3 regions of the Salinibacterium sp. genome follow, and region 3 is predicted to be linked to each of the others. Evidence: predicted binding sites of a transcription regulator. Region 3 holds the regulator's gene; each other region holds the start of a gene.
What was found. Region 3 encodes HrcA, which represses chaperone genes, less so after heat shock. Its sites were predicted from a motif close to TTNGCACTCGNNNNNNNCGAGTGCNAA; they were not measured.
Positions count from the first base shown of each region.

Region 1 (5,132 bases), on a different contig from region 3:
CCCCCTGTCGGATTCGAACCGACGACCCCCGCTTTACAAGAGCGGTGCTCTGGCCAACTGAGCTAAGGGGGCACACCCCACCCATAATAAGGGACGCTCGATACGGCTAGCGTTGGCGTGTGCTAAAACCCGAACCGGGGCATCCGGAAACCAGGATCATGGCCACCGGGGTGCTGGGGGCTATCGCCTGCGGTGCAGGAATCGCCGCCCAGACTCGGATCAACGGGCAACTGGGCGCCGAAATCGGTGACGGATACGTCGCCGCGGTGATCTCGTTCGGCTCGGGCCTGGTAGTGCTGCTGGTGCTGCTCCTGGTGTCGCGCGCGGCGCGGCAAGGCCTCGGCATCATCATCGGTGGGCTTCGCACCGGGCGCGTTCCCTGGTGGATGGTGCTGGGAGGTTCGGCGGGCGCCCTGTTCGTGCTTTCGCAGGGGCTGGCTGCAGGCGTGCTCGGCATCGCCGTGTTTACCGTCGCCGTCGTGTTCGGGCAAACGATCAGTGGGCTGGTGATCGATCGGCGGGGGCTGGGATCTGCAGCCCCACCCACCATCACGCCCGCCAGGATCGTGGGCTCCGCGCTCATGCTGGCGGCGGTGACCCTGATCGTGTCGACACAGTTCGCCTCACGCGTGCCACTGTGGCTCGTGCTTCTGCCGCTCGCCGCAGGGTTTGCGATCCCATGGCAACAGGCCGTCAACGGTCAGATCCGGGTGATCTCCGGTTCGCCCATCGCCGCAACGCTGCTGAACTTCGTCGTCGGCACCACACTCCTGGGGCTCGCGTGCGTCGTGAACGCGCTACTCGTAGGGCTGCCCCAGGAGTATCCGACCAATCCGGTCCTCTACCTCGGGGGAGTGATCGGCGTCGGCTTCATCGCCCTCGGCGCGATCCTGGCGCCGCGCATCGGCGTGCTGCTGCTGGCTCTCGGCACGATATCGGGGCAACTTGTGGTCGCGCTGCTGCTTGATGTCGTGGTGCCCGCCGACGGGCATCCACTGGCCCTGACGACCGTCATTGGCGCCGCCATCACCCTCATCGCGCTCGCCATTGCAGCGCTGCCGTCACCAAAAGTCAGGCCGTCACCAAAAGTCAGGGTGCCGAGAGGTAACTCTCGACCCTGAGCTTTCGCTTGCGTGGTGCCTTTGACTTCTCGGGCTTGCCCCCCACGTAAAGCCACCCCATCAGCTTCTCGTGCTTGCCGAGCCCGTGCATCTTCGCGACGCGCTTATGGCGCGTGAGCTCGCCGGTGCGCCAAAACACTCCCCAGCCCGCGTCATCCAGCATGAGACTCAGCATGTAGGCGACTCCGGATGCCACGGCATCCTGCTCCCATTCGGGAATCTTGCTCCGCGACCTGTTGACCGCCACCACGGCAATCAGCAGCGGCGCGCGGAGGGGCTTATCGGCGGAGCCGCCCTCCTTCGCGAATGCCGTACCGAGCCGGACCCTGTCGTCACCGCGCAACTCGATCAGTCGCCACGGCTTCAGCGAACCGTGGTCGGCGATGGTTGCCGCGGCCTCCACAATCGGAGCCAACTCGGCGTGTGTGGGAGCCTCGGCGGTGACCTGCGGGTACGACTGCCGACGCAGCACCGCATCCAGTGCAGACAATCAGGACTCCGTGAAACCGAGCGAGAGCGAATTCATGCAAAATCGGTCGCCCGTGGGGGTCTGGTACGCGTCGTCGAACAGGTGACCGAGATGCGAACCGCACGTGCCGCAGAGCACTTCGATGCGCACCATGCCGAGAGATTTATCGGTCTTGAGCTCGACGGCGTCGGGGTTCACTGACTCGAAAAAGCTGGGCCAGCCCGAGCCCGAATCGAACTTCGCGCCGCTCCTGAACAGCTCGGCGTTGCACGCGCCGCAGGTGTACGTACCCTCACGCTTCTCATCCAGCAGGGCCCCGGACCACGGTCGCTCCGTCGCGGCCTCACGCAGGATCGAGTAGCGATCGCCCAACTCGTCGCGCCACTGCTGTTCGGTTTTCTCGACCTGGTAGGTCATATCGCGCTCCTTAAATGCGGGTGAAGGGAACTCCTACTGTATTAAACTCGCGATCGTGCCCGAATGTTCCGTCGTCTCACGCTCATGGAGCGAACTCACAACTTCCGAACTGTACGCCGTGCTGAAACTGCGAACCGATGTGTTCTTTGTCGAGCAAAAGGTCGACGAGGAAGAACTGGACAATCGGGACCAGGAGCCGGGCACCCGACACCACTGGATCGCAGATTCCTCAGGAACTGTCGCCTACCTGCGGGTGCTGGTGAACGATGAGCCCGAGCATCTGGATGCCCGGCACATCATCGGGAGGGTGGTGGTGCGCGCCGATCGCCGCGGGGAGGGGCTCGCTCAACAGCTGATGGCCGTGGCGCTCAAGGAGTTCACAGGCGCGCCGATGCTCTTGCACGCCCAGCAGTATGTCGCGCCTCTGTATGCGAAGTTCGGCTTCGTGGCGTTCGGTGAGCCGTACGATGAGGCGACCATCATGCACATCTCGATGTATCGCGCGGCGTCGACGGCAGTCAACGGGTAGTGGTCTCGTAAGCAACAGACCGTCGTCGTTCCGCGGTCTGCGGGCGTTGTCGCCATACAATGACAGCAAACTTTGGAGATCAGGATGAGCGCCCAGCCGCAGCCCGCGAGTGACAGCGCACCCGGCCTCTCTTCCCGTGACACCGCCATCCTCGACTTCGAACGGGAGTGGTGGCGCCATGTGGGAGCGAAGGAGGAGGCGATACGCTCTCAGTTTTCGCTGTCCGCCGCCCGCTACTATCAGGTGCTGAATGCCGTGATCGATTTGCCCGCAGCCGTGCGACACGATCCCATGCTGGTCGGTAGGCTGCAGCGCGCACGCGATGCACGAACCTCTTCACGAGCGGCGCGAGCGTTCACAAGCCCAGACCACGGTGGCACTGCCCCCATAACGAAGAAGTGACCCACTGACACATGGCGTACCCCAAAGACCGCTTCGACCAGCTTCCTGACGACCTGCGACGCATCGGTGCCCACCGGGGGCCCGGCGCGCGAGGTCGCGGCTGGATCGGATTGGCGTGGGCAGCGCTCGCCACGCTCGTGCTCGTCGGAGGTGGCATCTTCGCGCTCAAGGTGTTTGTGGGCGTCGACATCGACATCCCGTTCCTGTCCGCCACCGCCACCCCCACCCCGATTGCTACCACTCCTGCACCGCCACAGGCAGACCCCGTGCTCGATCCAGCGACCATCGACCCTGCTCGTAATATCAAGACCGCGATCTACAACGGCACCACCACTGCCGAATTGCAGAACACGGTTGGGGATGCGCTGGCGGCGGCCGGCTGGGTCATCGATACCCGCGCACGTGCATCCACCAGCGATGTCGCGAAGACGATCGTGTACTACAGCGACGTCGCCAATGAGGATGTCGCGAGAGGTCTCGTAATTGCTCTCGGCGTTGGTGACATTCGATTGGTGCCCGCGGAAACCTTCCCCGGAACCCCCGTGACGATCGTTATTGGCCTCGACTACCCGGGCGCGGCAGCCGGCGGCTGATCCTGCCGGAATGCGGCGGGAGTTGTCTTGCACTCCCCACCGTCGAGTGCTAATTTAGCCATTGGCACTCGCATGATTCGAGTGCTAACGAACTCGCTTGTATGACGTCCGGGAGGGACGAGAAACACACATGGCAAAGATCATTGCTTTCAACGAAGAGGCCCGTCGCGGCCTCGAGCGTGGCCTGAACATCCTGGCCGACGCAGTCAAGGTCACCCTCGGCCCACGCGGTCGCAACGTCGTTCTCGAGAAGAAGTGGGGCGCTCCCACCATCACGAACGATGGTGTGTCGATCGCCAAGGAAATCGAGTTGGATGACCCCTACGAGAAAATCGGTGCCGAGCTCGTCAAAGAGGTCGCCAAGAAGACGGATGACGTCGCTGGCGATGGCACGACCACCTCGGTCGTTCTCGCCCAGGCGCTCGTTCGAGAGGGACTGCGCAACGTCGCAGCAGGCGCAGACCCGATCAGCCTGAAGCGCGGAATCGAGAAGGCCACCGCGGCCGTCATCGAAGCACTCATCGCGAGCGCCAAAGAGATCGAGACCAAGGAAGAGATCGCCGCCACCGCATCGATCTCGGCCGGCGACCCCGAGATCGGCGCGCTGATCGCCGAGGCGATCGACAAGGTCGGCAAGGAAGGCGTCGTCACCGTTGAGGAGTCGAACACCTTCGGCACCGAACTCGAGCTCACCGAGGGCATGCGCTTCGACAAGGGATTCCTGTCTGCGTACTTCGTCACCGACCCCGAGCGCCAGGAAGCGGTCTTCGAAGACCCTTACATCCTGATCGTCAACAGCAAGGTCTCGAACATCAAAGACCTGCTGCCCATCGTCGACAAGGTGATCCAGAGCGGCAAGCAGCTGCTCATCATTGCCGAGGATGTGGATGGCGAGGCTCTCGCAACACTGGTGGTCAACAAGATCCGTGGCATCTTCAAGTCGGTGGCCGTCAAGGCTCCCGGCTTCGGTGACCGCCGCAAGGCACAGCTCGCCGACATCGCTATCCTCACGGGCGGCCAGGTGATCTCTGAGGAGGTCGGCCTGAAGCTCGAGAACGCGACCCTCGACCTGCTGGGCCGTGCTCGCAAGGTCATCATCACCAAGGATGAGACCACCATCATCGAGGGTTCGGGCGACGAGGAGGCCATTGCTGGTCGCGTCAAGCAGATCCGCGCCGAGATCGAGAACACCGACAGCGACTACGACCGCGAGAAGCTCCAGGAGCGCCTCGCGAAGCTCGCCGGCGGTGTTGCGGTCATCAAAGCCGGAGCCGCGACTGAGGTCGAGCTCAAGGAGCGCAAGCACCGCATCGAAGATGCAGTGCGTAACGCGAAGGCAGCAGTCGAAGAAGGCATCGTCGCCGGTGGTGGCGTTGCACTCATCCAGGCTGGAAAGATCGCGTTCGACTCCGAGGCCATCACGAGCCTCACGGGTGACGAGGCGACGGGCGCGAACATCGTGCGCGTTGCCATCGATGCTCCGCTCAAGCAGATCGCGCTCAACGCGGGCATGGAGCCCGGAGTTGTGGCCGATAAGGTACGTCACCTTCCCGTCGGCCAGGGCCTCAACGCCGCAACCGGTGAGTACGTCGACATGCTTG
Region 1 covers NZ_JANLVV010000126.1:2,402-7,533, forward strand. Annotated here, with positions in the region: tRNA gene RMN95_RS05600 (tRNA-Thr) at 1-72, opposite strand, end outside; gene RMN95_RS05605 (DMT family transporter) at 120-1,121, shown strand; gene RMN95_RS05610 (nitroreductase family protein) at 1,090-1,611, opposite strand; gene msrB (peptide-methionine (R)-S-oxide reductase MsrB) at 1,612-2,007, opposite strand; gene RMN95_RS05620 (GNAT family N-acetyltransferase) at 2,063-2,536, shown strand; gene RMN95_RS05625 (DUF3263 domain-containing protein) at 2,621-2,938, shown strand; gene RMN95_RS05630 (LytR C-terminal domain-containing protein) at 2,950-3,531, shown strand; gene groL (chaperonin GroEL) at 3,662-5,132, shown strand, end outside.
Region 1: groL (chaperonin GroEL) is a predicted target of HrcA. The motif match lies at 3,593-3,619, and genes of this name have one in related genera.

Region 2 (14,754 bases), on a different contig from region 3:
CGCGCCGACAACCCAGGCGCCCAGGCGCTGTACCGTGATCTTGGCTTCGAGCAGATCGCCGAGCGTCCTAAGTACTACCAGCCTGACGGCGTTGACGCGCTCATCATGCGACTGGCCATCGTCGCACCGAAGGTGGGGCTGGCATGACTAGTCCACTGGTGCTGGGCATAGAGACAAGCTGTGATGAGACGGGAATCGGGATCGTACGAGGCACAACGCTCCTCGCCAACGTGATCTCATCGTCGATGGATGAACACGCCAGATATGGAGGCGTGGTACCCGAGGTGGCCGCGCGAGCGCACCTCGAGGCACTCGTGCCCGCGATCGAGCAGGCGCTCGCCGAAGCGAAAATCGAGCTCGCCGAGTTGGATGCCATCGCGGTGACCAGCGGGCCGGGCCTCGCCGGCGCCCTGATGGTCGGTGTCGGCGCGGCCAAGGCGCTCGCGGTCTCCCTCGACAAGCCGATCTACGCGGTCAATCATCTCGTTGGCCATGTCGGCGCCGACCTCCTCACCGATAGCGAACCGCTCGATTATCCGACCATCGCGCTTCTCGTTTCCGGCGGCCACACTTCGCTCCTGCTGGTGCGCGATCTCGTCTCCGATGTCGAACTCCTCGGCGAGACCATCGACGACGCGGCGGGGGAGGCGTTCGATAAGGTTGCGCGTCTGCTCGGCTTGCCGTACCCGGGCGGTCCGCACATTGACAGGGTTGCCGAAGGTGGCAACCCGACGGCGATCCGATTCCCCCGCGGACTCAGCCAGCCCAAGGACATGCAGAAGCACCGCTACGACTTCTCATTCTCCGGGCTGAAGACCTCGGTGGCGCGCTGGGTTGAGCATCAACAGGATCTTGGAGCGGAGCTGCCGATAGCGGATGTCGCGGCGAGCTTCCGGGAGGCGGTCGTCGATGTGCTGCTGACCAAGGCCGTGGCGGCGTGCAACGACCTCGGTGTTCCGAGACTCCTGCTGGGCGGTGGAGTGGTGGCAAACGCGAGGGTCCGAGAGCTTGCGGCCGAGCGGTGCGGGGCCGCCGGCATCCGGCTTCGCATACCGCCGCTCGCGCTCTGCACCGATAATGGGGCGATGATCGCTGCCCTCGGCGCCCAGTTGATCATGGCCGGTCACGCCCCGTCCACGCTCAGCTTCGGTGCGGACTCGACTCTGCCGGTCACCGTCATCCAGGCGTAACACCGCGGGCGCCCACATTGACACGCCCGCGAGACGCTGCAACGATGGCAACGCCCCCTTGGCACCACCACTAAAAGGAGCTTCACCATGACTGAACCCACCCCGTACTCCGCCCCCCAGCAGCCCTACGCGGCAGGCGGAGCGCCAGCAGCCCCGAAGTGGAATACCCTCGCCATCATCTCCCTTGTCGCCTCGGTCATCGGCATCCATCTCGCCGGGATCATCACTGGTCACATCGCACTCAACCAGATCAAAAAAACGGGAGAGCAAGGTAACGTCCTGGCAATTATTGGCCTGATTGTGGGCTACATCGGAATCGTCGTCGTCGTGATACTCACCATCGTGTGGATCGGTATATTAGTGGCTGCAGGCACGAACGGCTACTCCTCGTACTAGCCAGCTAAGCCACGATTTTTGCGGTTGCCTGCACGCGCGAGCAGGTGGCGCGCCCGCGCGTCTGGCAGTGCTGACACGCATCGACCGAAGGAGTAGTCATGGCAGGCAAGAAGCCCGCGAGCGAAATTCCGCCCGTACCTGTGCCACCGCACGAGATGGTGGCGGGTTTTGAAACACCTGCCGTGGTTCCGGATGCCACGATCCCTCCGCCATTGCCAGCCCCCGTCGAGCCAGCTCCACTGGCCGCATCGCCCGCCGCCGCGCCGCCGGTACCGCTCCCCGTCGCGGCCGAGCCCGCCATCGCGTCACTAGGCGCGGAACACCCAAACCCGTATGCGACACCCGGGCAGTCGCCCGCGTATGGCGCGCCGTCCCCACCGTCCGCAGATGTGCCGACCGCATACGGGCCACCCACGGGCCAGCCCAACCCCTCTGCGGTCGCCGCCGCGGGGCCGCCCCAGACCCTCAGCATCATCTCGATGATCTGCGGCATCGCCGGACTGCTCGGAGCGCTCATCGGACTCGGATTCTTGCTGGCATTGGCGGGCGTAATCACCGGACACATCGCTCAGAGGCGCCAGCCCTGGGCGAAAGGATTCTGGGTGACCGGGCTCATCACCGGCTACGTGGGGGTCGCGATTGGGTTGGCTACCGGCCTATTCGTGATCATCGCCATCCTCGTAGGTATCTCCGCCAGCTCGTAAGAGACCCTATCCGCCAGCTCGCGACCTGCTGGCACGCCCGGATTCCCCGTCGAAAGTGCGCATTCTGCGGTTACGCCCACGACGATAGCCACATTTTGTGCACAGTCGATGGAAGTAACGCCCGCAAGTCCGCGGTCAGACTGCTGTTACTCGCTCCACCAGCAGCGCCCGACGCTGTGCTGCTACCCGGGTGAGAATAAGGGTGCCGCTCGCGTCGCCCTTCGGGGCCAGCGCCATGCGAAACTGGGCAGGGTCGATGTCGACTCCGCGCTTCTTTATCTCCAAGGATCCAATTCCGCGCGATGCGATCTCACGCTTCAGGGTCCGCTTATCGAGGGGAAACTCTTCGATAACGCGGAAGCAGCTGGCGAACGGTGTCATGTGGGCCGTGTCGGAGGTCACATACGCGATGGACTGGTCGAGCATCCGGCCACCGATCGTGCGCGCCAGATCGCCAATGAGCCTGGCCCGGATGACCGCGCCATCGGGCTCGTACACGAATTCGCCGAGCTCCCCTGGGTCGACATCCGCGCTGTCGTCGGCCGCTGTCAGCTCTGCGGTTCCTGAATCGCTGATCACGAGTGCGGCGCGGCGCACTCCCGGCCGGGCCACTGCGCCGAACCAGAGCCCGAGTTCGACCACGTCACGGTCGACCGACACCCACTGCGCCTCCGCCGAATCAGGGATCAGCTCCCGATCGATGCCCGGCCCCAGTTTGATGCCCGTCGGATACAGCTCCGCCAGCCCGAATGCGAAGTCGAGGGATGGCGACCAGTCGCCAGGGTCCCTCAGCCTGCGGGCGCCGTCACGTCGGGCCGGGTCGAGGTAGATGCCGTCGACTCCGGCGAGGTCGACCTCCTCCGCTGCCGCGTGTTCGACTCGCGCGTTAGACCACGGCGCCAGGTTGTACGCGGCGATTGCCGCTGTTACCTCGTCGCGTTCCACGGCGGTCACTTCCAGGTCGAGTGCGGCGATGGCAAGCGCGTCGGAGCCGATACCGGAGCCGAGATCGGCCACCCACTTCACGCCCGCATCCGAGAATCGACCCGCATGGTGTGCCGCAACGCCCAGCCGGGTCGCCTGCTCGAGCCCGGCCTCGGTGAACAGCATGCGGTCCGCGAACGACCCGAATTTTGCCTGCGCTCTGTGGCGTAGCCGGGCTTGGTTGAGCACAGCGGCAACCAGGCCAGCAGGGTGGCCGGCCTTACGCAGTTCAGACACCGTCCGCACCACATCGGCGGTCGAGTCAAACGGCGGCAGGGAGTCGAGAAGTCGCAGCCCTTCGATGGAGAAGAGTTCGCGAAGCTCGGTCTGATCCATTCCTTCACGGTAGCGGTGAACCGCCGATAGTTCGGAACGAAGTGGATTGTTCTGGCACTCACGTTGATCGAGTGCCAACGAGGCCTTATAGTTGGCTTGGCACTCTCACAGGGAGTGTGCCAACCCAAGTTTTCTAGAAAGCAGAGGTCAACCGTGTCGGTGTCCATCAAGCCGCTCGAAGATCGAATCGTCATCAGGCAGGTAGAGGCAGAAACGACCACCGCGTCGGGTCTTGTCATTCCTGACACCGCGAAGGAGAAGCCCCAGGAGGGCGAGGTCGTCGCTGTGGGCCCCGGCCGCATTGACGATAACGGCAACCGCGTTCCGCTCGATATCGCAGTCGGTGACAAGGTCATCTACTCCAAGTACGGCGGCACCGAGGTCAAGTACGGGGGCGAAGACCTGCTTGTGCTGTCGGCTCGCGACGTACTGGCGGTCGTAGTCCGCTAGATCAGACCTAAGGGCTGCCTTCGGGCAAGTCCTGCCAAAAGACCCCGTGGCCCTGCCACGGGGTCTTTTGCGTACCTGCGCCCACCTAGGCTGGACCAGTGCTGCCTACCACCGTCATGGATGATCGGGTGTCACGACCCGGGCTCGCATTCGCGATCGGCTCATACGTTCTCTGGGGCTTTCTGCCCGTGCTGTTTGTGTCGCTGCAGCCCGCCGGAGCCATCGAGATCGTGGCCTGGCGCATCGTGCTGTCCCTGCTGTTCTGCGCGATCCTGATCACACTGACCCGTGGATGGCCGCGGTTGCTCGCCATCCTGCGTGATCGAGCCACCATGGTCGCCCTCGCGCTCGCCGGGGTGCTCATCCTCGTGAACTGGCTGGTTTATGTGTTCGCGAGCGTCTCGGGGCATGTCGTTGAGGCATCCCTCGGATATTTCACCAACCCGATCGTGACGGTGCTCCTGGGCGTCGTCGTGCTGCGGGAGAAACTTCGCGCCCTGCAGTGGGTGGCGATCGGAGTCAGTTCGGTGGCGGTGCTCATTCTCGCGATCGGGTACGGCTCGTTCCCGTGGATCGCACTCACCCTGGCCTTCAGTTTCGGCATCTACGGCCTGGTCAAGAAGCGCGTGGGGCCGAGAGCTGACGCCATCAGCGGACTCACGATCGAAACGGCTGTGCTTGCCCCACTCGCCGCCGTCGCTCTCATCGTCGTCGGCGCGACGGGCGGCCTCACCATTGGCTCTGAGGGCCCTGCGCATACCGCGCTGATGCTCGGCCTTGGTGTGGCCACGGCGGTGCCGCTCATCCTGTTCGCGGCGGCATCACGTCGGCTCCCGTTGACGTACATGGGGCTCGTGCAGTACATCGCGCCCATCATGCAGTTGTTGATTGGCGTGGTCGTGCTGGGTGAGGAGATGCCACCGCAGCGATGGCTCGGGTTCGGGATCGTATGGCTGGCCCTCGCCATCCTGACTGTCGATATGTTCATCCACTCCGGGCGGCAGCGCCGTGCCACCGCGCGCTGACGCAGTCGAGTGGCACCGCCGACACGCACTTCGGGCACGTTTTCTTCCCGGGCGGGCCAGATAACGGAATGTAACGATCTGGCGGTGTTACAGCCCTGTAACCCCACCGTATTGCGAATAGGGACGCGTCCGAATATCTTGACAGGACAGCTCTGCTCTGCGGAGCTGCGTCCCACCACATTTCAATTGCAAGGAGCAACATGAGCGTATTCGTGAAGGCAACGGCCTCGCGCTCGCGGCCCCTCAAGTCGATTCTCGGTGGCGCTGCCATCGTCGGCGTGAGTGCCCTCGTCCTCAGCGGCTGTGCCGCACCGGCCGACACCGGCGGCGGAGCATCGGCTGGCCCCCGTGAGCCCATCGCCCTCAAGATCGGCACGATCCTCCCGCAGAGTGGAACCCTCGCGTTCCTCGGCCCGCCCGAGGAAGCTGGTGTAGCGCTCGCCGTCAAGGAAATAAATGCCGCGAATCTCGACATCACCGTTGATGTCCAGTACCGCGACTCGGGTGACACCACCACGGACACCGCAACCGTGTCCGTCACTGACCTTCTCTCACAGAACGTCACAGCGATCGTCGGTGCTGCATCTTCCGGCGTGTCGAAGACTGTCATCGACCAGATTACGGGAGCCGGCGTGATCCAATTCTCGCCGGCCAACACCTCGATCGACTTCTCTGACTATGCCGACGACGGGCTGTACTGGCGCACAGCGCCATCGGACGTTCTGCAGGGTGAGGTACTCGGTAACCTGATCGCAGACGACGGCGCAGCCAACGTGGGCATCATCGAGCTCAATGACTCCTACGGAACCGGTCTCGCCAAGTCCCTGAAGGAAAACTTCGAGGCTGCTGGCGGCAAAGTAGTTGCAGAGTCTCTCTACAACACGGGCGAAACAGTGTTCACCACACAGGTCGCAGAGATCACTGCTGCCAACCCTGACGCAGTTGCCCTCATCACCTTCGAAGAGGCAAAGGTCATCGTCCCGGCCCTTCGCGGCGCCGGCTACGCCGGTCCGCTTTACCTCGTCGACGGTAACCTTGCCGATTACAGCGCGGACTTTGCTGCGGGCACCCTCAAGGGCGCGAAGGGCACGCTACCCGGCCTCGACACTGCCAAGCTCGGAGACTTCACCGATCGCCTGCTCAAGGTCGACCCGAGTCTGAAGGACTACAGCTACGCTGCCGAGTCCTACGACGCGGTCGTGCTCATTGCGCTAGCGGCTCTCGCGGCCAACTCCGTTGACGGAAAGACCGTCGCGGCGAAGCTGCAGGAAGTCTCGGGCGGTTCCGGCAAGGGCACGAAGTGCACGACCTTCGAGGAGTGCGCAAAAATCATCATCGATGGTGGAGTCGCCGACTATGACGGCAACTCCGGGCCGATCTCGTTTGACAAGAACGGTGACCCTACCGAGGCGACAATCGGCATCTACCAGTACGACGACGCGAATAAGTACAGCCGCATCAACTAACTGACGCGAACTAACAGAAGGGCCTCGACTTCGGTCGGGGCCCTTCTGTGTGCCGCGGATCAGGCAAGTACGACACGATGTGATGCCAGCCCACAGTTGCGGCTACTCCTCGCCGAGCGTGCCCAGGTAGAGCGAGATCACCTTGGGATCATTGAGCAGTTCGCGCCCAGTGCCGGTGTACGAGTCGCGGCCCTGGTCGAGCACGTAGCCCCTGTCACAAATCTGGAGGCACCGGCGCGCATTCTGCTCGACCATAATCGTCGTGACCCCGGCCCTGTTGATCTCCTTGACTCGCAGGAACGCCTCGTCCTGGCGCACTGGCGACAGGCCGGCGGAGGGTTCATCCAGAAGCAGGATGTGCGGTCCCATCATCAGCGCCCGACTCATGGCCACCATCTGACGTTCTCCCCCGGAGAGCGAACCCGCTCGCTGGCCGAGGCGCTTGCCCAGCTCAGGGAAAATCTCCGTGACGAAGGCGAGTCGTTCCTTGATGCCCTTCGGCTTTTGGAACAGCCCCATCTCGAGGTTCTCGCGAATTGTCAACGTGGGAAAGACGTTGTTGGTTTGCGGCACGAAACCGACTCCCTTAGAGACGAGCTTATTCGCCTTGAGCCCGGTGATGTTCTCACCCTGCAGGAGGACGTCGCCGTCGCGTACCTTGACCAGACCGAAAATTGCCTTCAGCAGGGTGGACTTTCCCGCACCGTTCGGCCCGATGATGCCGATGAGCTCGCCCTGGTTGGCGATGAGAGAGCAGGAGTTTAGGATGTTGACGCCCGGTAGGTAGCCGGCTGTGACCTTCCTGACCTCGACGACGGGTGAACCGACCGGCGTCGCGGCAGGTGAGGTTTCAGGACTTGTCGTCGTCATCGAGCAGCTCCTTGATCGCGTGCACATTTTCGTCCTCGGTCATGCCGAGATCCTGGTCATGGTGACTTCCCAAATAGGCATCAATCACAGCGGGATTCGTCATCACAAGATCTGGCGGGCCCTCGGCGACGATTCGACCTTCGGCCATCACAATCACCCAGTCGGCAATGTGGCGCACCATCTGCATGTCGTGTTCAACGAACAGCACCGTCATGCCCTGGGTCTTCAGGTCGAGGATGTGGTCGAGCAATGACTGGGTCAGCGCGGGGTTGACGCCGGCCATGGGCTCATCAAGCATGACCAGGGCGGGATCGCTCATGAGGGCACGTGCCATCTCGAGTAGCTTCCGCTGGCCGCCAGAGAGGCTTGCCGCGTAGTCTTCCGATTTGGTATCGAGTTTGAATTTGGCGAGAAGATCCATGGCTTTCGCCTCGATCTCGGCCTCCTGCTTGCGCCACAGGAACGGCAGAAGAGCGCGGAACATGTTCTCGCCCTGCTGGCCCTTGGCCCCGAGCTTCATGTTATCGAGCACGCTCAGAAGGCTCAGCGCCTTGGTGAGTTGGAAGGTTCGGACCTGACCGAGCCTGGCTACCTTGAAGGCGGGCACGCCAGCAAGAGAGGTGCCAAGAAATTTCCACTTGCCCGAATCAGGCTTATCAAACCCGGTGAGTAGGTTGAACAGGGTGGTCTTGCCGGCTCCGTTGGGGCCGATCAGCGCAGTGATGGCGTTGCGCGGGATCTCGACGTGGTCGACATCCACTGCGGTGAGACCCCCGAACGACCTCGTCACATTATCGGCGACGATGATCGGATCTGTTTTTGCCACACCGGGCACGATGTCACCGATGTGCAGGTTGACGCTTTTCACGGGTGCGCCTCGCGTGGGCGCGATCTCACTTGACAAAAGCCAGCTCCTTCTTCTTTCCAAAGATGCCCTGTGGTCTGAAGATGACCAAGAGCATCAGCACAACCCCCACCACGATGAAGCGCACCTGGCCGGCCTGCACACTCGACATTCCGGGGAACCAGCCTGCAGCCTGGGCGCGTGCCACAAAACCCGAGACCGCCGACAGCAGAACCCAGAAGATGATGGAACCCGCCACCGGTCCGAGGATCGTCGCCGCACCACCCAGCAGCAGGATGGTGTAAATAAAAAAGGTCAGTGTGGTGGCATAGTTCGCTGGCACCACGGCCCTCGGCAGGATGAAAATCATGCCGGCGAGAGTTCCGAACACTCCGCCTAAGATGAGCGATTGCATTTTATAGAAATACACGTTCTTTCCGAGCGCGCGCACGGCATCCTCATCCTCACGAATGCCCTTGATGACGCGACCCCAGGGGCTGCGCATGAGCTGCCATGCGAGGAGGCAAGCCAGCACCACGATGGTCCATGCGACGATTCGCAACCACCAGTCGTAGGCGTTGTTTTCGAACGGACCAAAGCCGTAGGTCCCATTCGGGATGGGGTTGATGGCGGCGAAAGTTCCCTTATAGCCACTCAGGCCATCGGCGGAGCCCGTGACGGGTTCCAGGGTATTGGTCGTGAAAATTAGTCGCAGGATTTCGGATGCTGCGATCGTGACGATGGCAAGGTAGTCAGCCCGCAGCCTCAGTGTCGGCACACCAAGGATTAGAGCGAAGATCACGGATCCACCGATCCCGACCAGGACGGCTGCCCAAATTGGGAAGTTGAAGGTCAGGGTCGAGATCGCATAGCCGTAGGCACCGATCGCCATGAATCCGGCTTGGCCGAAGTTAATGAGTCCGGTAAATCCGAAATGTATTGCGAGGCCGAGCGCAGCGAGCGCGTAGGCAGCCGTGGTGGGGCTGATCAGCTCGATCGCCGCGTTTGACAGTATTTGGAGGAAGTCAACGCCCATAGCTTGCCCTAACCGATTCTCTCTTTGCGGCCCAGGATGCCCTGCGGCCGAACCAACAACACCAGAATAAGGATGGCGAGGGCCCCGACGAACTTCATGTCAGAGGGGATGAAGAGCGTAGATACTTCGACAAACATGCCCACCACCAGCGATCCGACCAGGGCCCCGAACGCCGTGCCCAGCCCACCCAGTGTCACCGCGGCGAAAATTAGTAGCAGGATTTGGAATCCCATGTCCCACGACACCCCGGGTCGGTAGAAGGCGAACAGTACCCCGCTGAGGCCGGCGAGCACTCCGCCCACGATCCAGACGATCCGGATCACCCGGTCCACGTCGATTCCGGATGCCGAGGCAAGGCTTGGATTGTCACTGACGGCTCGGGTGGCTTTTCCGATTCGTGTTCGCAGCAGGAAGTAGGCGACCGCCAGGAGTACGACGATGCTGATCACCATGCTGGCGATATCCAGCGGAGAGAGCGAGATGGCACCGAACTTCAGGTCGGCACCGTCTGCACCGGGCAGCTGTCGTGTGCCGCCACCATAGATATATTGGTACGTGTACCTGACGGCGAGCGAGAGTCCGATGCTGACGATCATCATCGGGATCAATCCGACACCCTTTTTGCGCAACGGTCGCCACAGCACGGCATCGAGTGTGAAACCGAAGATTCCGCTGAGCACCAGCGCTCCGATGATCGCGATCCAGATCGGCCATGCCAGGTCGACCGCGAGTGACAGGGTCGCGAGCGCGCCGAAGGTCACCATCTCGGCGTGAGCGAAGTTGTTCAGCCCGGTCGTTCCGAAGATCAGCGAAAGCCCGATGGCAGCCAGAGCGAGCAGCAGCCCGAAGCTCAGCCCGTTAAACACTCGTCCGATGAACTGGTCGAAGAAGCTCGTCGTCACCCTCACTCCCTCACCGAGGAAGAAGTTGACCGACTTGCTGCTCGTAAGCCCGAATTTCGCCTTCACCTCAGCGCCGCCCTCGGCGACGATGACGCCCTTCGGCAGCGTCGACTCGTCGAGGGTGACCGTGTATTCGGTCTTCTCAGGCACGCCGATTTTCCACTTGCCATCAGCGCCAGTCTTCACCTCGGCGCTGTAGCCGCTGCCGGAGACCTTGAGCACAACACCCTCGAGCGGCTTGCCGTTGTACTTGACGTTGCCGCTGAAGACATAGTCGTATTTATCGGTATTGATCTCGTCTGCGTGTGCTGCCCCGCCCCCGACGAAGGTCAGGGCGGCGAGCAGCGCCACGAACATGAGGGCCACCCATCGCCATGGGCGATTAATTGCCGTACCAGTGACTTTCACGGAACCTCCAAGACGGGACCAGCTGGAAGGTGCATCCTGCGGGCTCTGGCGCATCGTCGACTGTGACGATACGTACCAAATGTGTCCCCTGTGTTTCCACAGAGCACATATCGGGGTCAGGCCATTATGCGGGGTGGAATACCTCACGGTCCAACCGGTTAATATTGGGTACCGGCATTCAGCGCGGCATCCCGGTCTCAATTGCTCCCCAGTAAGGCAACTCATGGACCAGCCTGACCCTTTCGGCTTCATCGGCCTCACCTACGACGACGTGATGCTGCTTCCCGGGCACACCGACGTCATTCCGAGTGAGGCTGACACCAGCTCCCGACTGACCAGGCGCATCAGGGTGGCGTCTCCGCTGTTGTCTGCGGCGATGGACAGCGTGACGGAGTCGCGCATGGCAATCGCGATGGCGCGCAACGGCGGCATCGGCATCCTGCACAGGAATCTCTCCATCGAAGACCAGGCGGCCCATGTCGACAAGGTCAAGCGCAGCGAATCCGGCATGATTACCAACCCGGTGACGACGACGCCGGATGCCACGGTCGCCGAGGTCGACGCGCTCTGTGGGCAGTTCCGCATCTCGGGTGTGCCCGTGGTCGAGACTGACGGCACGCTCGTCGGCATCATCACCAACCGTGACATGCGATTCGTGTCGCCGTTTGAGAAAGCGACAACCCTGGTGCGCGACGTGATGACCAGAACGCCGCTGATCACCGCCCCAATTGGGGTCGATCCGGACTCGGCCATTGCCATTTTCGCCCAGCACAAAATCGAGAAGCTGCCGCTCGTGGATTCCGCGGGCAGACTGACCGGGCTTATTACGGTCAAAGATTTCGAGAAGACCGAGAAATACCCCCATGCGACTAAGGATGACGGGGGGCGCCTGCGCGTGGGCGCCGCAATCGGCTTCTTCGGTGACTCCTGGGAGCGCGCAGGTCAGCTGCGCGACGCCGGGGTTGATGTGATCGTGGTCGATACCGCGAACGGTGACTCTGCCGGGGTGCTCGACATCATCCGGCGCATCAAAGGTGACACCGCATTCAACGCGATCGACGTCATCGGGGGCAACGTCGCAACGCGCTCCGGTGCGCAGGCACTGATCGATGCCGGCGCTGACGCCGTGAAGGTGGGGGTCGGGCCGGGCTCGATCTGTACCACGCGTGTGGTGGCTGGTGTGGGTGTTCCGCAGGTGACGGCCGTGTACGAGGCATCGCTCGCGGCGCGCGAAACCGACGTGCCGGTGATCGCGGATGGCGGCCTGCAGTACTCCGGCGACATCGCGAAAGCTCTGGTGGCAGGGGCCGAAACGGTCATGCTCGGCTCGCTCCTGGCCGGAACCGACGAGAGCCCCGGAGACCTCATCTTCGTCAACGGCAAACAGTTCAAAAGCTATCGCGGCATGGGTTCGCTGGGGGCGCTGCAGACCCGTGGAAAGAAGACCTCGTACTCGCGCGACCGATACTTCCAGGCCGACGTGCCCTCTGACGAGCAGCTCATCGCCGAGGGGATTGAGGGCCAGGTGCCGTATCGCGGCCCCGTGTCGTCGGTCGTGTACCAGCTGCTCGGAGGGCTTCGCCAGTCGATGTTCTACACGGGGGCGCGCACCATCGACGAACTGCGCGTCAAGGGACGGTTCGTTCGCATCACCGCCGCCGGGCTAAAGGAATCGCACCCGCACGACATCCAGATGGTGGTCGAGGCGCCCAACTACCGCGGGTAGCCGCGCGGCCGGCCCTGCGGCGGGAGTTGCCACACGGTCGGCGGGAGATAGTCGCGGTTGGCGGGAGTAGCGAGTCCCGCCGAGTGTAGTTCTCCCCCTCCACAGGTGGTGGCGAGCGCTGGTCCGCGCCGAAATCGTGAGCGCTTCACCGCGGCGCGATGGAAACGTGGATGCTCGGCGCATGACCTTCGAAGCACTCGAGCACGACGATCTTCTGTTCACGGTCGACCTCGCGCGAAGGGGCCTAGGGCCTCGCGAGATCGACCACGCACTGGGGCGTCGACAACTTCTTCGCCTCCGGAGAGGCGCTTTTGTTCGCCCCGAGGTGTGGGCATCAGCGTCCGCTGCCGGTCAACACATCCTTCGGATCACGGCTGTCACCGCCGCAGCGCGCACACGTTTGGTCTTTGCGCGCACCTCGGCGGCCGCGCTGTGGGGGATGCCGCTCAACGACTTTCCGGAGGCGGTAGTCGTTCTCGATCGGTGGCGTGGTGGTGGTCGCTCCGAGCCCGGCGTGATTCGAACTGCGCGTGGCGCTACAACGGCGCAGCTGGCGGTGCGCCACGGCTACGAATGCACGACCCTCGCCAGGACTGTCCTCGACGTATGTCGCGGGCTTACGTTTCTCAGTGCGGTTCCGCTGCTCGATTGGTGCCTCTGGGAGCGGAATCCTCTCGCGGTGACCAAGGAGGAACTGGTCGGCGAGGCATCCTCAATGAAAGTATCACCAGCGCTCTGGCGCGGCATCGACTTCGCAACTCCCCTTTCGGGATCAATCGGCGAATCGGAAGCGAGAGGAACAATGCACCAACTCGGCTATCCCCGACCGCAACTGCAGCGCAAGTTCGTTGATGCTGAGGGCGCGATGTTCCCAGATTTCTACTTCGAGGATGACGACGCTGCCGTCGAGTTTGACGGCAGGATCAAATACACCCGCGACGAGTACACGAAGGGCGATCCGGCTGAGGTGGTGTGGCAGGAGAAGAAGCGCGAGGATCGGCTCAGGCGGCAGGTGCGCACGGTCGTACGGATCCTCACCGAGGACGTGCGAACGCCACGCCTCCTGCATCGCAAGCTAAGCGAAGCCGGAATACGCAGATTTGGTGGCGGGAGTTAACAACAGACGGCGGGAGTAGCGAGTCCCGCCGTGAGCGGTTACCTCCCGCCGCAGCGGGGACTGCTCCCGCCAACGGGGAAGGGCGGCGGGGAAGGGCGGCGGGGAAGGGCGGCGGGGAAGGGCGGCGGGGAAGGCCGGCGGGGAAGGGCGGCGGGGAGGGTTGACAGAGCAACGGGCGCGGGTGAAACGGCCGTTCAACCCGAGTCAGGGAAGGCGCCGCCGGTAGGGTTGGCGCTGTGAGTGATATCGAGATCGGGCGCTCCAAGCGAGCCCGCCGCGTGTATGCCTTCGACGACATCGCGATCGTGCCATCTCGACGCACCCGTGATCCGCAGGATGTCTCGATCAGCTGGACCATCGATGCGTACACCTTTGACATCCCGGTGCTCGCCGCTCCGATGGACTCAGTGGTCAGCCCCACGACGGCGATCGCCATGGGCAGGCTCGGCGGACTCGGAGTGCTCGACCTCGAGGGCCTGTGGACGCGATACGACGACCCCGAACCCCTGCTGGAAGAGATCCGTGGACTGTCACCGGAGAGCGCGACGAAGCGGATGCAGCAGATCTATTCGGAACCGGTCAAACCCGAGCTGGTGAGTGCGCGGCTCGCCGAGATTCGCGCGGCCGGTGTCCCGGTGGCCGGAGCGTTGAGCCCGCAGCGAACCAAAGAGTTGTACAAGACCGTCGTCGACGCTGGCGTTGACCTGTTCGTCATCCGCGGCACCACGGTGAGCGCCGAGCACGTCTCGAAAACTGTGGAACCGCTGAACCTCAAAGAGTTCATCTACGAACTGGATGTCCCGGTGATTGTCGGCGGCGCCGCGACCTACACGGCGGCGCTGCACCTCATGCGCACGGGGGCCGCGGGCGTGCTCGTCGGCTTCGGTGGCGGGGCCGCATCGACGACGCGCGCGAGCCTGGGCATCCACGCTCCGATGGCGACAGCGGTAGCGGATGTCGCCGGCGCTCGCCGTGATTACATGGATGAGTCCGGCGGTCGATACGTGCACGTCATCGCCGACGGCGGCCTCGGCACGAGCGGCGATATCGTCAAGGCGATCTCGGTGGGCGCCGACGCTGTGATGCTGGGCAGCACTCTGGCGAGGGCGACGGATGCCCCGGGGGGCGGGTGGCACTGGGGGGCTGAGGCTCACCACGCGGAGCTGCCGCGGGGTAACCGAGTCGAGGTCGGCTCCCTCGCTCCGCTGAAGGAGATCCTGTACGGGCCCTCGAGTGCGGCCGACGGTCGGGTGAATCTCATGGGTGCCCTGCGTCGATCCATGGCCACCACCGGCTACTC
Region 2 covers NZ_JANLVV010000141.1:11,940-26,693, reverse strand. Annotated here, with positions in the region: gene rimI (ribosomal protein S18-alanine N-acetyltransferase) at 1-147, shown strand, start outside; gene tsaD (tRNA (adenosine(37)-N6)-threonylcarbamoyltransferase complex transferase subunit TsaD) at 144-1,190, shown strand; gene RMN95_RS06365 (DUF4190 domain-containing protein) at 1,278-1,586, shown strand; gene RMN95_RS06360 (hypothetical protein) at 1,685-2,290, shown strand; gene RMN95_RS06355 (THUMP-like domain-containing protein) at 2,426-3,610, opposite strand; gene groES (co-chaperone GroES) at 3,764-4,060, shown strand; gene rarD (EamA family transporter RarD) at 4,159-5,085, shown strand; gene RMN95_RS06340 (ABC transporter substrate-binding protein) at 5,286-6,551, shown strand; gene RMN95_RS06335 (ABC transporter ATP-binding protein) at 6,654-7,421, opposite strand; gene RMN95_RS06330 (ABC transporter ATP-binding protein) at 7,402-8,289, opposite strand; gene RMN95_RS06325 (branched-chain amino acid ABC transporter permease) at 8,315-9,301, opposite strand; gene RMN95_RS06320 (ABC transporter permease subunit) at 9,310-10,560, opposite strand; gene guaB (IMP dehydrogenase) at 10,835-12,337, shown strand; gene RMN95_RS06310 (hypothetical protein) at 12,519-13,454, shown strand; gene RMN95_RS06305 (GuaB3 family IMP dehydrogenase-related protein) at 13,691-14,754, shown strand, end outside.
Region 2: groES (co-chaperone GroES) is a predicted target of HrcA. The motif match lies at 3,662-3,688, and genes of this name have one in related genera.

Region 3 (10,998 bases):
GCTGAAGTTGTCGCTAGAAACCAAGGGAGCCTTCCGTGAGAGTGCCGCCCAGCACGTGAGCGTGAACGTGAAAGACGGTTTGCCCGGCGTTATCACCGGTATTGAAGATCAAACGGTACTGGCCATCGGAATGTTCCGAGGCAATTAACTGCGCCGTGGCGACGACCTCGGCGAGGAGGCCAGGATCAGCCGCCGCAAGCTCGGTGACATTGCGATACGCCTCCGTCTTCGGTACGACGAGGATATGCAGGGGAGCTTTCGGAGCAATGTCGCGAAACGCGATGATGGAATCACTCTCAAACACGATGTCGGCGGGGATTTCACGCGCAATGATGCGAGTGAAGATGCTGGGCGGATTCGACATGACTACAGCTTAAGGCGCGTCGGTGGGAACTCTCCTTACCAGCGACCCAGCTTCGCATTCAGTATGGCGAGCGCTGCCGGCCCGGCCGTGGAGGTGCGCAGCACCTCCGGACCGAGGCGCACTATCGACGCTCCTGCCGCGGCAAGGACATCGAGCTCATGCGGGGAGATGCCACCCTCGGGGCCCACGACAATGATGAGGTCGCGATCGTCGACGTCGAGCGCGGTCATCGCGAGTTCTGCGGTCGGCTCGAGCACGAGCATCCGGGCGCCGCTGGCAAGTTTTGCCAACTGGGTAGTGCTGACCAGGTCGAGCACATCGGGAATCCACGACCGAAGTGACTGCTTGGACGCCTCCCGTACCACTGCCATCCAACGGTCGCGGCCCTTGGCGACCTTGGCGCCCTCCCACCGGGAGATGCTGCGGGCGGCCGACCACGGCACCACGCCGTCGACACCGAGCTCGGTTGCCGCCTGCACGGCCAGCTCGTCGCGATCACCCTTCGCCAGCGCCTGGGCAAGAAACACGGATGGCGCACGACGGTCATCGCGCTCTATTGTCGCCACCTCGATTGCCAGTTCGGTGTGTTCAGCGGTGACGATGACGCCAGACACCACGAATCCGCTGCCGTTGCCGATCGCGATGGTCTGACCTACTGCCAGCCTCGACACTGTCACCGCGTGGCGGGCTTCCGCGCCGGTGATCGAGACCCTGTCGCCGACGACAGCCGACTCGAGGGTTTCGTCGAGGTAAAAGTGGGCCATCGTCAGAGCCCCAGGAACCTGTCTCGAAGCTTGGTGAAAAGCCCTTGCTGGAATTGCGCAAAGTGCGGCGGCGTGGCCTTTCGAGCCCCGGCCAGCTGCTTGATCAGCTCCTGCTCTTTATGGTTCAGTTTCGTGGGCGTCATGACCTGGATGCCGATCTTCAGATCACCGCGGCCCGCACCGCGCAGGTGGGTGATGCCCCGATCACGAATCGTGATCACCTCTGCGCTCTGGATGCCCGGCCTGATGTCGATCGCAACGTCACCGTCAAGCCCCTTGACGGTGCTGCGTGTGCCCAGGATCGCATCGGTCATCGCCACCTCGATTGTGGCCAGCAGGTCGTCGCCATTGCGACTGAACGTCTCGTGGTGACGCACCTTGATTTCGAGAAACAGGTCTCCGTTGGGTCCACCCGCCGGGCCGACCTCGCCCTGCGCGGGCATCTGCAGGCGCAGGCCAGTGTCGACTCCCGCCGGGATGTCGACAGGGATCGTTCGGGATGCGCGAACCCGGCCCTGGCCTGCGCAGGTCGCGCACGGGTTCAGGATGATGGAGCCGTAACCGCGGCAGGTTCCGCAGGGGTTCGACGTCATCACGTTGCCGAGCAGGCTGCGCATCGTGCGCTGGATCTGGCCGGCTCCATGGCAGATGTCGCACATGACCGGCGAAGTTCCCGGCGCGCAGCACGAACCATTGCAGGTGTCACACAGCACCGCCGTGTTCACCTCGAGGTCTCGCTTGGTGCCGAAAATCACCTCGTCTAGATCGACCTCGACCCGCACGAGCGCGTCCTGGCCGCGTTCGCTGCGTGATCGGGGGCCCGTGGTCCGACCACCGCCACCACCACCACCGAAGAAGGTCTCGAAGATGTCTCCGAAGCCGAAGTTCGCCCCGCCCGCGCCGAAGCCCGGCTGCGGGCCGAGATCGTACTGCTGGCGCTGCTGCGGGTCGCTGAGCACGTCATAGGCGTGAGTCACCGACTTGAAGCGCTCCGAGGCGTCGGCACTCGGGTTCACATCGGGATGCAACTCTCGCGCGAGCCGACGGTATGCCTTCTTGATTTCTTCGGGAGTGGCACTGCGGTCAACGCCGAGTACCTCGTAGTGGTCAGCCAAAAGTCGATATTCCTCAGTTATTCCGTGCCGAGCAGCCGCGACAGGTAGCGAGCAACAGCTCGCACCGCAGCCATATTGTTCGAATAGTCCATGCGCGTAGGGCCCAACACCCCGAGTCGCGCCACACTTCCCCCAGACGAGGAATAACCGCTGGTGACAACGGAAGTCTCGCCCAGCCCGTATCCCGCGTTCTCCCGACCGATGCGCGCCAGCACTCCGCCCGGCTCGATTTCCATCTCGCTGAAAAGCCGAAGCAGGGTCACCTGCTCCTCGATGGCCTCCAGCACAGGGTAGATGCTGCCGCTGAAATCTTCTTCTGTGCGAGCCAGATTCGCAGTGCCCGCCATCAACAGACGATCCTGCTTATTGGCGAGAACCTGCTCGGTGAGGCTAGCGACGATTTGCTGCACCACGGGGCGTCGCTCGGGAGTGAAACCCTCCACAAACGTGGCCAGTTTCGCCGCGGCATCCGACAGCCCCAGGCCACCCAGTGAGGAGTTGAGTTTGGCGCGCAGCTCACCGATGAGCATGTCGTCGAGGGGCGCTGAGACGTCGAGCAGTCGTTGCTCGACGCGGCCCGAGTCGGTGATGAATACGGTCATCAGGCGGGTCTCGGTGAGCGGGACCAACTCGACATGGCGCACGCGCGACGTCGACAGTGAGGGGTACTGCACCAGCGCGACCTGATGGGTGAGCTGAGCCAGGAGCCTGACCGTTCGCGCCAGAACATCGTCGAGATCGACAGATTCTCCGAGGAATGCCTCGATGGCACCGCGCTGCGCCACGGTCAGGGGGCGAAGGTCAGCAAGCTGGTCGACGAAGACCCGGTAGCCCTTATCGGTCGGTACGCGACCGGATGACGTGTGCGGAGCCGCGATGAGTTCCTCGTCTTCGAGGAGGGCCATGTCGTTGCGAATGGTGGCAGCCGAGACGCCGAAGGAATGCCGTTCGACGATGGATTTCGACCCAACAGGCTCGCGAGAGGCCACGTAATCCTGCACAATGACCCGCAGAACTTCGAGTCCACGATCAGAGACCAATGCCGTCACCTACCTCTCGCTGTTGGCACTCGAACCTTAGGACTGCCAATCTTACCGCGACTCGCTATGTCAGAACCGTTGCACGCGCTGCGCGGGAGGCGCTACCTTGTCTCTGTGCCTGAGACGTCCACAGCACACGACCTGGCCCGACCCGAAACCACAACCAGCATCGATTACGGCACTCAGCCGAAGTCACCTTCGAAAGGCACAACACCATGACCGATCCAACACCGCAGGCAGCTGCCGCCGCACCGCTCAGTGAGACCGAAGATCGCCAGTGGGCATCCTTCGCCCACCTCGGCGGTATCCTCGGTTTCCTTCCCTCGCTCATCATCTGGCTGGTGTTCAAGGATCGTGGCGCGTTCACCAACACCGAGGCGAAAGAAGCGCTGAACTTCCAGATCACGATTGCTGCCGCATACATCATCGGCTCGATCCTGACCGTCGTCGTCATCGGTTTCCTCATCATGGCCGCCGCGGGAATAGTCGCTGTAATCTTCTCGATTATGGGATTCCTCAAGGCCAAGGACGGCATCGCGTACCGCTACCCGTTCGCCCTCCGCCTCATCAAGTAACTTTGAGTCAATAGGGTGCCCGCGAGCAATGCTCGCGGGCAGCCTGCTTTAATGGCTCCATGTCTGAATCCACACCACCCACAAACCCCTACCTCACGGTCCAGCCACTGAGCCCGAGCGACGAGAAACTCTGGGCAACCCTGATCCACGTGGGGGGCATCGTATTGAGTTTCCTGCCCGCGGTCATCGGGTACATCGTGCTGAAGGATCGTGGGCCCTTCATTCGTGCGCACTCCGCGACGGCACTCAACTTTCAGATCACACTCATGATCGCCTATATCGCCGGAACCATCACCTCGTGGATAGGCATCGGCCTGTTGATCCTGCTCGCGGCCTGGGTGCTCTCCATTGTGTTCAGCATCATGGCCGCCATTGCCGCCAACAACGGTCAGGTCTACCAGTACCCGCTCGCCATCAAGTTCGTGAGCTGAGGCGCCCGAAGCGCCGGGTACCACAGGGCGGCTCAGTCGTCGAGCAGGCGCCGGACCACGGCATCCGCGAGCAGTCTGCCGCGCAGGGTCAACTCGATCCGTCCGGCCAGCGCCGCACGGGCATCCACCAGCTCATCGGCAATCAGTCCGGCGACGGCGGTGCGACCGGATGCCGCGAGCCGGGTCAACGGAAACCCCTCCCGCACGCGGGTTCTCAGGAGGACCGACTCGACCCGGCGTGTCTCGTCATCGAGAGTCTCGCGCCCCGCCGCCGGGGAGCCCCCGGCGGCAATTCTCGCGGCATAGGCCGCGGGGTGCTTCACGTTCCACCATCGCACCCCGCCGACGTGACTGTGCGCTCCAGGCCCCACCCCCCACCAATCGTGCCCGACCCAGTAGCCGAGATTATGGTGCGAACGAAATTCCTCGTCGCGCGCCCAGTTCGAGACCTCATACCACTGGTACCCGGCGGCCGAGAGGCTGGCGTCCGCCAGCTCATACATGTCGGCCTGCAGGTCGTCATCCGGCAGGGCGACCTGACCTCGACGAATCTGGCCGGCAAGTTTCGTTCCGTCCTCAATGATGAGGGCGTAGGCCGAGACGTGATCGGGGCGCTGCGCCAGCGCCTGGTCGAGTGAGGCCCGCCAGTCTTCGAGACTCTCGCCCGGAGCGCCGTAGATCAGGTCAAGACTCACCTGCAACCCGGCCTCCCGCGCCCACTCCACGACGAGAGGGATGCGCTCGGGATCATGGGTGCGCTCGAGCGTCGCCAGCACGTGAGGCACGGCAGACTGCATCCCGAACGAGACCCGCGTGAAGCCCGCGGCTTTCAGTGCGAACAGGTAGTCACGATCGACCGAATCGGGATTGGCCTCCGTGGTGACCTCGGCGCCCGGCACCAGGCCCCACGTCTCCACCACGGCCCGCAGCAGTGCTGCAAGGTCGGTAACGGGCAGCAGCGTGGGCGTTCCACCACCGAAGAATACGGTGGATGCGGCTCGCGCCGGCAGGCCGGACCTCGCAAGCACGGTCTTCGCCATCGCGACCTCCGCGATGGCCTGGCCCGCGAAATCGCCGCGCTTCGCGCCTCGCAGCTCGTCACTGGTATAGGTGTTGAAGTCGCAATATCCGCAGCGAACCCTGCAGAAGGGCACGTGCAGGTACACCCCGAAGTTGCGCGAGGCGGCGCCCCTGGTCGCGCTCTCGGGCAGCATCCCGTCCCGGGGGGCCGGGTCAGCGATCGGTAGCGGGCTAGGCATGCACCGCGGTCCGCTTCATTATTCAAGTCTCGCAGGTGGGTGGCAGCATAAGCACCAGCGCGATTCAGGCGAGCGCTCTGAGGTAGCGCCGGGTGTAGAGCTCCTGCGTGAGACGCAGCACGGGGTATACGAGCCACCACAGCGCATTCGCGGGCCGAGAGAAGGCCCTGATGTCGATCCATACGCTGTCGTCGTCGAGATGTTCAACGACGAATGCTTCTTCACCGTTCTCCGGATGCCCGGGCAGGGTGCCGTACGCAAATCCGACTCGACGCGGCTCAGCGACGACGTAGACGACCCGCGCCGGAGCGGTGACCGTGATCGGACCGAACGGGATTGCGAGCCGCACCGAAATGCCCTCGACGATGTCGTGTGAACCGTGGACGCGAAATCCACTCTTCTCCTGCACGCCCCAGGCCATGATCGACGCGGCGGCTTCGACGAAGCACGCGTTACCCGTGCCGATGCGGGCCCGCCGGTGCAGGGGTCGGTAGCCGGAGGGCGGCTCGGTCATCAGGGTGGGCGATGCCGATTGCCCGACCGCGGCATACGTGAGTCGTGACGCCGAGAGATCCGTCATCGACGCTACTTCTTCTCTTTCTTCTCGACATCGCCGGTCAGGGCTGCGACGAACGCCTCCTGCGGAACTTCGACCCTGCCCACCATCTTCATGCGCTTCTTGCCCTCTTTCTGCTTTTCGAGGAGCTTGCGCTTGCGGGTGATGTCACCGCCGTAGCACTTGGCCAGCACATCCTTGCGCATCGCGCTGATCGATTCGCGTGCGATGATGCGGGCCCCGATGGCGGCCTGAATGGGCACTTCGAACTGCTGGCGAGGGATCAGCTTCTTCAGCCGCTCCGTCATCAGCACCCCGTAGGCGTAGGCCTTCTCACGATGCACGATCGCACTGAACGCGTCGACGGCCTCGCCCTGCAGCAGAATGTCGACCTTGACGAGGTCAGCCTCCTGGTCGCCGGATGGCTCGTAGTCCAGGCTCGCGTAGCCTGCTGTCTTGCTCTTCAGGTGGTCGAAGAAGTCGAACACGATCTCGCCGAGAGGCATCGTGTATTTGATCTCCACGCGATCTTCGCCGAGGTAGTCCATGCCGATCAGGGTGCCGCGGCGGGACTGGCATAGTTCCATGATGGTGCCGACGTAGTCCTTCGGGGCCAGGATGGCGGCGCGCACCATCGGCTCGCTGACATGGGCGATTTTGGTTCCGGAGGGAAACTCGCTCGGGTTGGTGACGGTGAATTGCCTCTTGTCTTCGGTCATCACCTCGTACGTGACGCTGGGCGCGGTCGAGATCAGATCGAGGCCGAATTCTCTCTCGAGGCGCTCCGTGACGATTTCGAGGTGGAGCAACCCGAGGAACCCGCACCGGAAACCGAAGCCGAGCGCGACGGAGGTTTCGGGTTCGTAGTTGAGCGAGGCATCCGACAGCTTCAACTTATCGAGAGCCTCACGCAACACCGGATAGTCGCTGCCGTCGATGGGATACAGCCCCGAGAACACCATCGGCTTCGGGTCGGTGTATCCGGCGAGTGCCGTCGTCGAAGGCCGCTGGGCGTTCGTGACGGTGTCACCCACCTTCGACTGGCGCACATCCTTCACTCCGGTGATCAAGTAACCGACCTCGCCGACGCCGAGTCCCTTGGTCGGAGTCGGCTCGGGGCTCGAAACGCCGATCTCGAGCAGTTCGTGAACGGCACGGGTCGACATCATCTGGATGCGCTCCCGCGGGCTCAGGGTGCCGTCGATCATGCGCACGTAGGTGATGACGCCGCGGTACGAGTCGTATACCGAGTCGAAGATCATCGCGCGGCTCGGAGCGTTCGGGTCACCCTTCGGGGCCGGGATCAGCTCGACAACGCGGTCAAGCAGGTCTTCCACACCCATGCCGGTCTTGCCGCTCACACGGAGTACGTCCTCCGGCCTGCCGCCGATCAGGCTGGCCAGCTCTTTGGCATATTTCTCCGGATCGGCCGCCGGGAGGTCGATCTTATTGAGCACCGGGATGATCGTGAGGTCGTTGTCGAGAGCCAGGTACAGGTTGGCGAGCGTCTGCGCTTCAATGCCCTGTGCGGCATCCACCAGCAGGACGGCACCCTCGCAGGCGGCAAGACTCCGCGACACCTCATAGGTGAAGTCGACGTGGCCGGGGGTGTCGATCATGTTCAGTGCGTATGACGCGCCGTTCAATGCCCAGGGCATGCGAACCGCCTGGCTTTTGATCGTGATGCCGCGTTCGCGCTCGATGTCCATGCGGTCGAGGTATTGCGCGCGCATGTCGCGATCGGATACCACGCCGGTGATTCCCAGCATCCTGTCTGCCAGCGTCGATTTTCCATGGTCGATGTGGGCGATGATGCAAAAGTTGCGGATAAACGCGGGGTCGGTGAAAGCCGGCTGTAACGCCGTGATGGCTCTGGGACTCAACGCGTGCCTCTCGTAGCGGCCCTGACTGCTGAGGGCGACCTCAAGTTTACGAGAAAGCGCGGAGCCCGCCGGACGCGAGAGCATCACGGCGGGCCTTCGGCCGTCTGTGCGCTAGGCCCAGAGCGCGGCGACCGCGAAGATGGGCACCAGCGCCAGCGCCGCGAGCGCTCCGAGGAGCCAGCCCGCCAGCGTCACACTGCTCGTGATGATGCCGCCGATCGCCAGGCCTCGCCCCGACGACTCCCTACGTAGGGAGAGGATGCCGAGAATGAGTCCCGCGACGGCGAAAACAGGCTGGAAGCCCATTCCGATCGACGCGACGCCAAACGCCAGCGCAAGAATTCCCAGCACACGGTCGGTGGGAGTAGCAGTAGCAGGGCTAGGCGTGGTGGGGCTGGGCGTGGTGGGAGCTGTCGTTGTCATATCTCAAAATTACGCAGGCAGGCGTCAATCCGATATCTGGCTAACCCCCGGAATGACGCGGAGGGAATCCGCCTCCGCCACCCAACGGGAATACGCTCACAGCATGATCCACTCCGTCGTCCTGGTGCACGGCTTGCGCACCTCCGCGACGATGTGGCGGGCCCAGGTCGAGGCACTCGAGGCCGCCGGTCACCAGGCCGTCGCCGTCGACCTTCCCGGCCATGGCTCGCGGATCGGCTCGAGATTCACGCTGGCCGGGGCCGTCGACACTATTGCTCACGCCGTGGATAGTGCCGCCCACCCCGTGCTGCTCTGCGGCTTCTCGCTCGGCGGATACGCGGCCATCCACTATGCCGGGGCTGGCCCGCGACCCATTGTCGGCCTTGTTGCCGCGAGCTGCGGCACCCAGCCTCACCGGCTGATCCTCGACGCATGGCGCTTGGCAGCACGGGCAATTCACCGGCTGCCCGACCGGGGCCTCGCGCTCAACAACTGGGCGGTGCGCGCGGCCGTGAAAGATGCTGCCCTCGCCGACGACATCATTCGTGGTGGAGTCGCACTCGACGTGATGGATGACGCGCTGCTCGAGCTTCGCCAGTTGCATCCGATCTCCTCGCTCAGCCGAATCGACGTGCCCGTTGTCTTCATCAACGGAACCCTCGACCACTTCCGACTGCAGGAACGCCAGTACGCGGCGGCAGCGCCTGTGGCGCGGCTCGTGCACATCCCCGGTGCGACCCACATGGTGTCGGTGACGCGGTCGGCAGCGTTCACCCGAGTGCTGCTGGGGGCGCTGGAGGGCCCGGGATAGGCCGGGGTGTGGGTGGCGGCCGTCGTGTTCCTCGGTCGCAGGTTCCCTCGGCGCTGTGGTCGCGCGATTGCCATAGCTCCACCGCGCTGGTAATGTTGCTCGTTGGCTCGCGCGGGGTTTCTGGCCCCGCGAACCGCAGTCGGGATCACACAGGGCCCGCCGTCTCATGACAGCAGTTCCCCTGGCGCACAACACCTGGCCGCCCAGACTGCCTCACGAACGATCATTCATTAGAACCAGCAATCACACGAACGAGAAGGTACAACACCGTGGCAAATATCAAGTCGCAGATCAAGCGCATCCTGACGAACAAGAAGTCACAGGATCGCAACCGCGCTGTCAAAAGCGAGGTCAAGACCGCCGTCAGGGCTACGCGCGAGGCCATCTCTGCCGGCGACAAAAAGGTTGCCGCTGCCGCCCTCGTCGTGGCCGCCAAGAAGCTCGATAAGGCCGCGGCCAAGGGCGTCATCCACCAGAACCAGGCCGCCAACCGCAAGTCGGCCATGGCCAAGCAGGTTGCCTCGCTGTAATCACGTTCTTCATGACAACGCCCTCGCCGTCGGCGGGGGCGTTGTGCTTGTGTCGGGCTCGCTCTTCGGAGACACCGCGCGGCTAGAGCCCGCGACCCGCGATCACGGCGACCATGCGCTCCAGCGCGAAGACCGGGTCGCGACCAAGGCCCTTGATCTGGGCATCCGTTGCGGCGATAGCCTCGATGCAGTTGCCGAGGCCATCTTCGTTCCATCCCTGAAGATCGCGGCGCCCCCGATCTATTTGCCAGGGGGCAAGGCCCAGCTTCGAGGCGAGTTGGCTGGCCGGAGCGGTCATGCCCGAGATTTTTGCCATGGTGCGCAACTTCGATGCGAATGCGGCCACGATCGGAACCGGATCCGCACCCGACGACAGAGCGTGGCGCAGTAGGACGAGAGCCTCGCCCGTGCGGCCTGCGATTGCCGCATCCGCCACCGTGAATGCCGTCGTCTCAACCCGGCCCGAATAGTATCGCTCGACCGTCATCTCGGTGATCTCGTCGCTGTCATCGGCGAGCAGCTGCTGGCAGGCTGAGGCAAGCTCCGCCAGATCATCAGAAAACGCTGCCACCAGAGCGCGAATCGCCCCGCCGGTCACCCTGCGACCCGCGGCAGCGAACTCGGAGGCGGCAAACTCCGTCTTCTCGGTGTCTTTCTTTAACTCGAGGCACGCGATCTCAATGCCGCTCCCGGCCCCGCCGCGAATCGAGTCGAGGAGTCTTTTGCCCCGCACACCCCCGGCGTGGCGCAGTACCAGGTACGTGTCGTCGGCCGGCCTCGCGAGATAGGCGATCGTCTCGGTGATGAAGGCGTCAGTGCACTTCTCCACATTCACGACCCGGATCAGCCGTGGCTCGTTAAAGAGCGATGGGCTCGCCAGGGTGATGAGTTCACCCGGCGAATACTGGTCGGCTTCGATGTCGTGGATCTCGAGACTGGGATCTTCGGCCTTCAGGATGTCGCGCAGAGACCGAATCGCCCGGTCAGCGAGAAAGGCCTCTGTGCCGCTGACCAGCACAACCGGTGCGGGCCGAACTCTATTGAACGCCAGCTGGGGAATCGCAATTTTGGTGGCTGCCACCGAGTCAGCATATTGTGCCGAACCGACATCGGCGGCACGAGACTAACGCTCGGTCCAGACCGAGACTGCTCCTGGCTTTTCCCCCGGTGACAGCAGAATGAGTCCGCGCTTATCGGTTCGCTCCGGTGTGGTCGCCGTACCGGCCAGACTCTCGAGAAGTGCGTCG
Region 3 covers NZ_JANLVV010000082.1:5,957-16,954, forward strand. Annotated here, with positions in the region: gene RMN95_RS04115 (histidine triad nucleotide-binding protein) at 14-364, opposite strand; gene RMN95_RS04120 (16S rRNA (uracil(1498)-N(3))-methyltransferase) at 400-1,128, opposite strand; gene dnaJ (molecular chaperone DnaJ) at 1,131-2,243, opposite strand; gene hrcA (heat-inducible transcriptional repressor HrcA) at 2,261-3,283, opposite strand; gene RMN95_RS04135 (DUF4870 domain-containing protein) at 3,499-3,858, shown strand; gene RMN95_RS04140 (DUF4870 domain-containing protein) at 3,918-4,289, shown strand; gene hemW (radical SAM family heme chaperone HemW) at 4,322-5,548, opposite strand; gene RMN95_RS04150 (DUF1990 domain-containing protein) at 5,613-6,128, opposite strand; gene lepA (translation elongation factor 4) at 6,134-7,987, opposite strand; gene RMN95_RS04160 (hypothetical protein) at 8,099-8,410, opposite strand; gene RMN95_RS04165 (alpha/beta fold hydrolase) at 8,514-9,221, shown strand; gene rpsT (30S ribosomal protein S20) at 9,491-9,751, shown strand; gene holA (DNA polymerase III subunit delta) at 9,834-10,832, opposite strand; partial or broken gene RMN95_RS04180 (hypothetical protein) at 10,875-10,998, opposite strand, start outside.